Labrys monachus: one gene and its partner. The protein of the gene in region 1 interacts with the protein of each later gene in a pairwise test. Links are inferred from orthologs where the notes say so. Each region holds a gene or a part of one and is shown on either strand. Other genes may lie near its edges.

Region 1 (3,044 bases):
AGCGCCGTCACGGCGACCACGGGGACGATGGCGATGCCGCGGGTGATGAGGCGGCGCGCCCAGTCGGGGATGCGAAGGTGCAGGAAGCCTTCCATGATGATCTGGCCGGCGAGCGTCGCCGTCACCGTCGAGTTGACGCCGGAGGCGAGCAGCGCGACGGCGAACAGGGTGGAGGCGATGCCGACGCCCAGCACGGGCGAGAGCAACTGGTAGGCCTGGCCGATCTCCTCGATGTCGGTGTGGCCGTTGCGATGGAACACCGCGGCGGCGGTGATGAGGATGGCGGCGTTGACGAACAGCGCGAGCATCAGGGCGATCGTGCTGTCTCCGACGGCCCATTTCACCGCCGAGCGGCGCCCTTCGGGATCGCGGGCATAGGCGCGCGTCTGCACGATCGACGAGTGCAGGTAGAGATTGTGCGGCATCACGGTCGCACCGATGATGCCGATGGCGATGTAGAGCGCTTCGGGATTGGTGACGACCGCCGATTGCGGCACGAAGCCGCCCAGGATGTCGCGGATCGCCGGCGCCGCCAGGACCATCTGGATGCCGAAGCAGACGAAGATGACGACCAGCAGGACGATCACGAAGGCCTCCAGCGCCCGGAAGCCCCTGCGCATCAGCAGCAGCACCAGGAAGACGTCGACCGCCGTGATGATGGCGCCGAGGACCAGGGGGATGCCGAACAGCAGGTTGAGCGCGATGGCGGTGCCGATCACCTCGGCGAGATCGCAGGCGATGATGGCCAGTTCGCAGGCGAGCCACAGCACGATGTTGACGGGCTTGGGATAGTGCTCGCGGCAGGCCTGGGCGAGATCGCGCCCGGTGGCGATGCCGAGGCGCGCGGCGAGCGCCTGCAGCACGATCGCCATCAGGTTGGACAGCAGGATGACGGACAGCAGCGTGTAGCCGAACTTCGAGCCGCCGGCGAGATCGGTCGCCCAATTGCCGGGGTCCATATAGCCGACGGACACCATGTAGCCCGGACCGAGAAAGGCGAAGAAGCGCCGCAGCCACAGGCCTGCGGCCGGCACGGGCACGCTGGCATTCATCGAACCGAGGCTGGGGCGACTGCCGTCCCCCTCGAAACGCCAGGCCGGCGCACTGCCGGCCGCCTCGTTACTCATTTCGTCCTCCACGGGCCATCCTGTCTTGGACCAACATCAACCTATTTAATATAGCTTATGCTATAATACAATGAGAAGGCAATAGACAAGCGCCCCGGCTCACTTTCATTGGGGCAGTTGGAAAAATCATGCCGGGTAGGCTATGAGGCTGTCGGTGCGTCCGGAATTCGCAAGGAGGGAGCCGAGATGAAGCGGGCTGCTGCGCCTTCGGCCGGAGAAGCGGGTCTGGTCGATGCCGTCGTGCATGTGGAGAGCTTTCGCCAGGCTCGGGAGGCCAGGCGCCTCGAACTGGTCGAAGATTATGTCGAACTGATCGCCGACCTGATCGGCGACGGCGGCGAGGCGCGCCAGGTCGATATCGCCGCCCGGCTCGGCGTGGCGCAGCCGACGGTCGCCAAGATGCTCAAACGCCTCGCGGAGGAGGGGTTGGTGGCGCAGCGCCCGTATCGCGGCGTGTTCCTCACCGGCGCCGGACAGGCCCTCGCCGACGCCAGCCGGGAGCGCCATCGCCTCGTCGAAAGCTTTCTTCTCGCCCTCGGCATCGACGCGGACACGGCCCGGCGCGACGCGGAAGGCATCGAGCATCACGTCAGCAAGGCGACGCTCGACGCCTTCGCCCGTTTTCTCGGCAGGACATAGCGGGGCGCCCCGCCATCTCCTGAGTTCTTGATCCAGGAAACCCTACCAACGGACTGTCCTGCCGCGATAATCGAGATAGACCAGGCCGGAATGTCCGGTGCGGCTCGCAAGGGTGTCGACGACGCCGGGAATGCTTTCGGAGATATCGAGGCTGGCGGCTGGGCCGCCCATGTCGGTCCGTACCCAGCCCGGCGCGATGATCACCATGGCGCGCCCCTCGCTTGCATGCCGCGCCCAAAAGCTGCGCATCAGCGTGTTGAGCGCCGCCTTGCTGGCGCGATAGACCTCCCATCCGCCGTCTTCGTTGTTGGCGACGCTTCCGAGCCCGGACGACATCACGCCGATGGTTCCCTCAGGCGTCACCAGGCCCTCGCACGCCTCGATCACGCGCATCGGACTGAGGGCGTTGGTGATCATCACGCGCATGAACTCCTCGGTCGAGACCTCGCCGATCGTCTCTCCCGGATCGTTGCTGACGCCGGCATTGACGAACAGGAGGTCGAACCGGCGCTGCGCCAGGCGCCGGCGCAAGGCTGCCACTTCGGCGGGCCGGGTGATGTCGACGGTTTCGATCTCGAGCTTCGAATTCCACTGGTCGGCGAGATCGTGGAGCGCGGTCCGGCCGGTGCCCCGGGCCGTCGCGACGACGTGCCAGCCGCGTTTCAGATATTCGGCGGCGAGAGCGAGGCCGAGGCCGCGCGAAGCCCCGACGATCAGGGCGACAGGGGAAGAGGGCATGCGATTATTCCTTGTTCAAGTCGGCGTTGGATCCGGCAATCGGCGGCGTAAAGATGAATTCTAAGCGAGAGTTACGATGGTTTTCTTGCAGGGCAGGTCAGAATGCTCGGCGTCGGGATCGGGAGACCGCCCGCAGCCGGTCTCCATGCCGGAGGCTGAACGAAGCCGTTGACATCGGTCGCGTGTCGGGACCTTTCATGGGGATCCGGCGGGCCGCAGCGATGCGGCTCCATCGATCGTTACATTCGGAATTTCTCCCATCCCAAAGAATTGTCTGAGGAAAATATCATGTCACAGCTGCCCGACGCCATGACTGCCATTGCCATCAGCAGGCCGGGCGGCCCGGAGGTGCTGGTCCCAGAGCGCAGGCCGGTGCCGCGGCCGGGCGAGAGCGAAATCGTCATCCGCGTGGCGGCGGCCGGCGTCAACCGGCCGGACGTCTTCCAGCGTGCCGGGTCCTATCCGCCGCCGAAAGGCGCGTCCGACCTGCCCGGACTGGAAGTCGCCGGCGAGGTGGCCGCGGTAGGAGCGGCGGTGACG
Region 2 (3,153 bases), 660 kb from region 1 along the record:
AGGTGACGCCGAGGCCGAGCGTATAGGAAGGCTGGTCAGGATCCTCGACCTTGCCGGTGACCAGCAGCGTCATGGTCCTGACATTCTGCTCCGGATGACGGGCGAGATGGGCGGCGGCGTAGACACGCTTGAAACAGGCATGGGCGGGCTTCGCGCCCAGGACATGGCCGAAGATCTGCTTCTGGAAGGCCTGGTCCTCGGGCGCGACGCCCGCCGTCGCGACGGGCGCGTGGGCGATCGCGCAGCCGGCGGCCACGACGATGAGCGCGGTGTTCTTCATGGGCGTTCTCCTCTCCGGGCGAACGATGCTCTTCCCGCCAGGGCCGCGCAATGCGGGTGCGCACAAACAAGCGGGAGCCGCAATTCAACAGTTGACTAAATTTGTAGACTATATATGTTGTCGGCATCGGCTCGTTATCGGACCGATCGCGGGCATTTGAGCGAGCAGCTTGCGCCGCGTCATCAAACGCTAAAGCGCCACGGCAGACGTCGTGGGCTCCGTTGACAGGGAAGTGGCCATGACGAATGCCGGCTGGACGAGGAAGGGCAGGATGACCGGGGATTTCGGCGGAATGTGGTGTCGCGCGCGCTGTTGTTGAAGCGCGCAGCCGATCCCATTCCCCTTTTCCCTTGAGGAGCGCCACTCCGGTGGCGGTGGTCCCATGTCCGAATCCGCTCTCACATCCGAATCCTATGTCATCGAAATTGCCGGCTCGGCCGTCGGTATCGTCGTGCGCGAGGCCCAGGCCCGCCGCTTTGCCTTCCATGCCGCCAGCCGCCGCTTCGGGCGCTACAACGGCATGACCTTCGCGGGACCCCGCGATGCCGAGCGCTACCTGTCCGGCCAGCTTGCCCGGCGTCTCCATTCGCTGCTCGAGGAGATGGTGGCGTGAACGCGCCGGTGCGATTCGAGGCGGCGTCGCTGCCGCTGCCCGCCGCCGAACCGATCGTGCGTTTCGACGGCGTCTGCCGGCTCTTCGCGGCGCGCCGGGGCAGCCCCGCCGTCCGCGCGATCGACGACCTCACGCTCGACGTCGCGCCGGGCGAGATCTTCGGCGTGATCGGGCGAAGCGGCGCGGGCAAATCGACGCTGATACGCCTGATCAACGGGCTGGAGCGGCCGACATCGGGGCGCGTGCTGGTCGAAGGCGTCGATGTCGGGCCGCTCGCGGAGGCGGCGCTGCGGCCGCTGCGCCGTTCGATCGGCATGGTCTTCCAGCATTTCAACCTGCTTTCCTCGCGCAGCGTGTTCGACAATGTCGCGCTGCCCCTTGAGGTCGCCGGCGCCGGAAAGGCGGAGATCCGGCGCAGCGTCGGCGAGTTGCTCGACCTCGTCGGCCTCGCCGACAAGCGCAATCGCTACCCGGCGGAGCTGTCGGGCGGGCAGAAGCAGCGCGTCGGCATTGCCCGGGCGCTGGCGACCAGGCCGAAAATCCTGCTGGGCGACGAGGTGACCTCGGCCCTCGATCCGGAAACCACGGCCTCGATCCTGGCCTTGCTCGCCGACATCAACCGCACATTCGGCGTCACCATCGTCCTGATCACCCATGAGATTGCCGTGGTCAAGGACATCTGCCACCGGGTGGCCGTGCTCGAAGCCGGCAGGCTGATCGAGACCGGCCGCACCTTCGACGTGCTCACGCGTCCGCATCATGCCACCACCGCCAGTTTCGTGCGCAACGTCGCCGGCGTCGAATTGCCGGCCGACATCGCGCAGCGCCTGACGCACGAGCCCGGTCCCGGCCGGCAGGCGCTGCTGCGCATCACCTTCAGCGGCTCCCACGCGACGGCGCCGGTGATCAGCCGGCTGACCACCGTCCTCGGCATCGACGTCAACATTCTGGCCGGCCGCATCGATTCGATCGCCGGCGAGCCATTCGGCGCGCTGCTGGTCTCGATGCCGGGCGAGGCCGCCGTCCGGCTGGCCGCCGTCTCGGCGCTGAGGGCCCTGCAGCTCCAGGCGGAGGTGGTCGGCTATGTCGCCTGACATTCTCGCGGTCATCCTCGTCGCAACGCGCGACACCGTCGTGATGGTGGCCCTGTCGGTGCTGTTCGGCACCTTGCTGGGCCTGCCCGTCGGCGTCTTCCTCGCCACCAGCCGGCGCGGCGAGCTTCTCGCCCTGCCGGCCGTCAACGCCGTGCTCGGTGCGGTCGTCAACGCCGCCCGCTCCACGCCCTTCATCATCCTCGTGGTCGCCATCATCCCGCTGACGCGGCTGCTGGTCGGCACCTCCATCGGCACGGCCGCCGCCGTCGTGCCGCTGATGCTCGCCGCCGCGCCGTTCATCGCGCGCATCGTCGAGGGCGCCATCCGCGACGTGGACCCCGGCCTCATCGAGGCGGCGAGGGCCTTCGGGGCGACGCCGCTGCAGATCATCCGCAAGGTGCTGATCGCCGAAGCCCTGTCGGGCATCGTCCTCGGCCTCACCCTCGCGACCGTCAGCCTCATCGGCTACTCGGCCATGGTCGGGGTGGTCGGTGGCGGCGGGCTCGGCGATGTCGGGGTGCGCTACGGCTATCAGCGCTTCATGCCGGAGGTGATGGCCGTCGTCGTCGTCATCCTCATTCTTCTCGTCCAGGGGGTGCAGTCGGCGGGCGACGGCATTGCAAGAAGGTTCGACAAACGCCTCAGACACGACTGATCCCGGGGCTTCGGAGGCGCCGGCCGCCGAGTGCCCGTCATGAACCAAAGATACAGCCAGGAAATCTCGACATGACCCTCCTCTCTCCGACCCGCCGGCGCTTCGCCGGCACGGCTCTCGCCCTCGTCTTTGCTCTTGGGGCTGCCGGCTCCGCTCTCGCCGCCGATACCGTCAAGCTGGGCGTGATCGGCGGCGACGAGGAACGCATCTGGGAAGTGGCCAGGAAGGTGGCCGCCCGCGACGGCCTCGACATCGAGCTGATCACCTTCTCGGACTACGCCATTCCCAACGAGGCGCTGGCCAAGGGCGACCTCGATGCCAATGCCTTCCAGCACAAGCCCTATCTCGACAGCCAGATCGCGGCGCGCGGCTACAAGATCGTGCCGGTCGGCTACACCCTTGTCGAGCCGATCGGCTTCTACTCGAAGAAGATCAAGGCCTTCGCCGACCTGCCGGACGGCGCCTCCGTCGGCATTCCCAACGATCCCTCGAACGGCGGGCGGGCGCTCAA

The links.
Region 2: the proteins of mntR (region 1) and J3R73_RS19900 interact in binary tests that used the Escherichia coli proteins (3 or more experiments, as listed by UniProt). The link is inferred for Labrys monachus from one-to-one orthologs.

Annotation. Positions count from the first base shown.
Region 1 is NZ_JAUSVK010000001.1:3,688,511-3,691,554, reverse strand. What follows is about bases 312-3,039. They hold mntR (manganese-binding transcriptional regulator MntR), read left to right. Parts: upstream 312-1,313; coding sequence 1,314-1,766; downstream 1,767-3,039. Other genes in these bases: J3R73_RS16750 (NAD(P)H-quinone oxidoreductase), read left to right, coding at 2,793-3,039; J3R73_RS16755 (SDR family NAD(P)-dependent oxidoreductase), read right to left, coding at 1,809-2,504; J3R73_RS16765 (Nramp family divalent metal transporter), read right to left, coding at 312-1,127. Outside these bases: more of J3R73_RS16765, read right to left, coding at 1-311; more of J3R73_RS16750, read left to right, coding at 3,040-3,044.
Region 2 is NZ_JAUSVK010000001.1:4,351,820-4,354,972, reverse strand. The notes cover bases 102-2,938. They hold J3R73_RS19900 (methionine ABC transporter ATP-binding protein), read left to right. Parts: upstream 102-889; coding sequence 890-1,987; downstream 1,988-2,938. Other genes in these bases: J3R73_RS19890 (MetQ/NlpA family ABC transporter substrate-binding protein), read left to right, coding at 2,714-2,938; J3R73_RS19895 (methionine ABC transporter permease), read left to right, coding at 1,977-2,642; J3R73_RS19905 (hypothetical protein), read left to right, coding at 663-893; J3R73_RS19910 (hypothetical protein), read right to left, coding at 102-280. In the rest of the region: more of J3R73_RS19910, read right to left, coding at 1-101; more of J3R73_RS19890, read left to right, coding at 2,939-3,153. UniProt on the Escherichia coli protein: Part of the ABC transporter complex MetNIQ involved in methionine import. Responsible for energy coupling to the transport system. It has also been shown to be involved in formyl-L-methionine transport.